Regions from separate parts of the Synechococcus sp. R55.4 genome, predicted to be linked through region 2. Evidence: predicted binding sites of a transcription regulator. Region 2 holds the regulator's gene; the other holds the start of a gene.
What was found. Region 2 encodes NtcA, which controls nitrogen genes in cyanobacteria. Its sites were predicted from a motif close to GTANCNNNNGNTAC; they were not measured.
Positions count from the first base shown of each region.

Region 1: urtA (urea ABC transporter substrate-binding protein) is a predicted target of NtcA. The motif match lies at 1,097-1,110, and genes of this name have one in related genera.

Region 1 is NZ_JANSIF010000025.1:10,010-12,211, reverse strand. It holds gene urtA (urea ABC transporter substrate-binding protein) at 1-843, opposite strand, end outside; gene NW842_RS07390 (S9 family peptidase) at 1,224-2,202, shown strand, end outside.
Region 2 is NZ_JANSIF010000030.1:19,718-21,919, reverse strand. It holds gene eno (phosphopyruvate hydratase) at 1-381, opposite strand, end outside; gene ntcA (global nitrogen regulator NtcA) at 620-1,294, opposite strand; gene NW842_RS08425 (M61 family metallopeptidase) at 1,584-2,202, shown strand, end outside.

The DNA.
Region 1 (2,202 bases), on a different contig from region 2:
CAAGAATTCGGGGCCGATGGCCTGTACCTCTTCTTCAGCAATGCTGACGGACATGGAAGGATAGCGATCTGGCCCCAGCCCTGCCCCTTTCAACTGTTTGAAAAAGGCCACGTTGCTGTCGCCATTCAAGCTGTTGTAGATCACACCGCCATTGGGAAGAGCGGCCCGGATCTTGCTGATGATGGGAGTAACTTCTGTGTTGCCCAAAGGCAGATAGTCTTCACCCACCACCTTGCCCCCCAGGGCTTCCAACTGGGCCTTGATGATGGTGTTGGCCGTGCGGGGGAACACGTAGTCGGATCCCACCAGGAAGAACTCTTTGCCCTTGTTCTTGAGCAGCCATTCCACCGAAGGCTCGATCTGCTGGTTGGGGGCAGCGCCGGTGTAGAAGATGTTTTTGGAGCACTCTTGTCCTTCGTACTGCACGGGATACCAGAGCAGGTGCTGCTTGGATTCAAACACCGGCAACACGGCTTTGCGACTGGCCGAAGTCCAGCAGCCGAATACCGTTGCCACCTTGTCCACATCGATCAATTTGGTGGCTTTCTCGGCAAAGGTTGGCCAATCGGAAGCCCCATCCTCGATAATCGGCTCGATCTGCTTGCCCAAAACCCCACCGGCGGCATTGATCTCTTTGATAGCCAGCTTTTCGGCATCCACCACGCTGGTTTCTGAAATGGCCATGGTGCCGCTGAGGGAGTGCAAAATGCCAACGCGAATGGTCTCTCCCTGGGCGTAGGCGGGCACAGACCGCTTCACCCAGATCTGCGGCCCCAGCGCCGCCCCGGCTCCAGCCAGAGCGCCCATTTTCAGCACTTGACGACGATTAAAAGATTGAGCCATCGGTGATCTCCGAAACGAAGTGAGTGCAAAGGGTGTTAAGAAGTACAGTTGCAGCAGCCCGGCCAACGGGGGGAAGCACCTAGCTCATCACCTCGCCCATGTGTTGAACCTGCCCAACTGCGCTCAGCTGAGGCTTTCACCGAATGCCTTCCCAACGTCAACAGGGGAAAGGCTAATCCTGCAGTCGAGAAAGCGTCGTGCGTCCCTGTTGCCTTAACGTGTTCCATCAAACCCATTCAGCCCGGAGAGAATTGTATCGCGGGATACCTTTTCCCAGAATCCGAGCCCTTTCCCCACAGGCTGTAGGCAAAGGCAGGGATCCCTTGCTGCCGGCATAATAGGGGTTCTGGGGTCGAGAATTAGTTGAGAGTTAACAGCTTATGGTGCAACAGGCTGGCTATGGATCTTGGCGATCCCCGATTACCGCTGACCTGGTGGTGACGGGATCCCTGCGCTTGGGACAGATGGTTTGGGATCAGGGGGATCTCTACTGGACGGAGGGCCGCCCGCAAGAAAAAGGGCGCAACGTGTTGATGCGGCGCTCTGCCGACGGGATCCTGGTGGAGCTGACACCGGCACCTTTCAATGTGCGGACACGGGTGCATGAGTATGGGGGTGGAGCTTATTGGGTGTCGGCAGGGGTAGTGTATTTTTGCAACTTCGCTGACCAACGGCTCTACCGCCTGCTGCCGGGTTCAGATCCCCAGCCCCTGACGGAAGCAGGCCCCTATCGCTACGCCGACGGGGTGGTGGATCGGGCGCGTGGACGCATCCTCTGTGTGCGGGAGGATCACAGCCGCCAGGGAGAGCCGGAAAACAGCCTTGTCTCGATTGACTTAGCAAGTGGATCCCAGCAGATTTTGGCTTCTGGGCACGACTTCTACGCCAGCCCGCGCCTCAGTCCAGACGGCCAGACCTTGGTATGGCTGACCTGGGATCACCCCCAAATGCCCTGGGACGGCACAGAGCTGTGGCGGTCTGAGGTGAACCCTGACGGCAGCTTGGGAGAACCTCAAAAGCTGGCCGGTGGCCCTGCCGAGTCGATCTTCCAGCCCCAGTGGTCACCGGAGGGGGATCTCTACTTTGTTTCCGATTGCAGCGGCTGGTGGAACCTCTATCGCTGGGATCCCCAGGGCCCCATTCCCCTCTGCCCTATGGAAGCGGAGTTTGGAGAGCCGCAGTGGGTGTTTGGCCTGAGCACCTACGGCTTCTGTGGCGATGGGCGCATCCTGGCCTGTTATGAACAAGACGGGCTGTCTCATCTGGCTTATCTGGATCCCCATTCAGGACAGTTGGCAGGGATCCCCTTGCCCTACACCCAGATCAGCGGTTTGCAGGTGAGTGGGGAAAAAGCCGCTT
Region 2 (2,202 bases):
CACTGCTTCCGCAGCCGCTTTGGCTGTCGCCAGAGAAACTGCCAAAATAGCGTTGGCCCCCAGGCGGGACTTGTTGGGGGTGCCGTCCAGGTCGATCAGCAACTGGTCAATACGGGCTTGGTTGAGGGCATCTTCTCCCTGCAGCTCCGACTGGATGGGGCCAAGGATGTTTTCCACCGCCCTCAGCACACCCTTACCGCCGTAGCGTTTGGGATCCCCGTCCCGCAGCTCATGGGCCTCAAAGGTACCGGTCGAAGCGCCGCTGGGAACCTGCGCCAAGCCCGTCGCCCCATTGGCTAGACCCACCAGGGCTTCTAGGGTGGGACGCCCTCGCGAGTCGAGGATCTCATGGGCGGTAATCCACTCGATGGCCGTTTCCACAGTTACACCTCAGCAATTGGCTAGATAGCTCTGGCCAAAGCCAGATCCCCCCATAGACTAGTAGATTCTTGCCCGCGATCCGGTCAGCTTCCAGAAAACTTTAAGTCTGTCCTTCGGGCACAGAGATTCTTCAAGGCTGCAGCAGTAGATTGAACATAGGCCGGCCAGAGCTTCAACTAGCCGTCGAGCGGGGTTTGCCTGGGCAAGGTGCTACTCAGGAGGTGTTCTCCTCTTCCTTCTAGGCAAAGCGATGGCTCAGCCGCATCGGGTCGTGTACGGTGATCTTCTTCTTGTGAATGGAGATGTACTTCTTCTTGCGCAGCTCTCCCAACAGGCGGGTGATGGTGACGCGGGTTGAGCCAATGGCCTCGGCAATGGCCTGGTGAGACAGCTTGAGATCGATGGTGACCCCATCTGGGCCAGGCACCCCGAAATCGCGACAGAGAATCAACAAAAAGCTGACCAGACGGGATCCCATGTCGCGATGAGCCAGCGTCTCGATCATCATCTCCGTTTGCAAGATACGAGACGACAGGCTTTTAACCAGCAACATGGCCAGTTCGGCGTTCTCCTGCAAGGATTTTTCCACCTGCTCGATCGGCAGAGAGAGTAACTCGGTAGGTGTAAAAGCCACCGAGTGATAAAAGCGGTCGGAGCGCTGTCCCGTGATAAAGGAGAGCACGCCGAAGATGCTGTTTTCCCGCAGGAGGGCAACGGTGATTTCCTCTCCCATTTCGTAGACCCGCGAGAGCTTAACGGCTCCCTTTACCAAAAAGTAAACCCGCTCCGCCGGATCCCCTGGAAAAAAAATGGTCTTCCCGCGCTCAAACGTTTCGATAACCGGAGGATGGTGAGGGCCTCCCAATTGCTTGAAGGCTGTGATCAGAGATTTTTCCGCTACGGCCACCGCCATACTCATCAACCTTTTAAGGTCAGTTTATACCTAAGATCAACCTACTAAGATCAATCTAGAAGCATTAGGCTAGGTTGCAACCCATTGACTTCAGAATCTACGAGGATACCAAGATTTACCCTAAAGTAGAAGGTTCTGCCTAGGTATCTTTGTAGCACGCGCTACATTTTTAAGTCTCGTTGCTGCTCTCCAGCCAAAGGCAGAGGTTAGGATAGGAGCCATTGTCGCTGGGGGTTGCGTCGGCCCTTGGCGGTAGAGAGTGGAGTGGGTTGGAACATTCTATCTATCTATGGGGAGCCCGGAGGCTGTTGTTGCTGCACCTTCTCAACTGAGCCGCCAGCATTTCACAGTGCGGATGCCGGATCCGGCCAATCACCTGCTGGAGGTGGAACTGCAGATCCAAGAGGTGGATCCAGAGGTGCCTTTGCGGCTGCGACTGCCGGTGTGGACGCCGGGATCCTACTTGGTGCGGGAGTATGCCCGTCATGTACAGGAGTTTCAGGCGGCAACCGAGCAAGGGATCCCTTTGGCCTGGCGGAAGGTGGATAAGAATACCTGGCAAATCGATCCGCCGGGTTCTTCTGCTGTGAAGGTGTGCTATCGGGTCTATGCCTATGAGCTGACGGTGCGCACAAACCATCTGGATTTGACCCACGCCTATTTCAACGGGGCAGCGCTCTTCCTCTACGTGCCCGGTCGCGAGCGGGAACCCTACACTTTGACGGTGATCCCCCCCAAGCCGGATTGGCACATCGCCACCAGTTTGCGGCCCTTGACCTCTCCTTCTGAGGATCCCACTTCCGGCCAGTCTTTTGTGGCAGAGGACTATGACGAGCTGGTGGATAGCCCGGTGGAGGTGGGTCCACATCGAGTGCAATCGTTTGAGGTGGAAGGGATCCCCCATTACC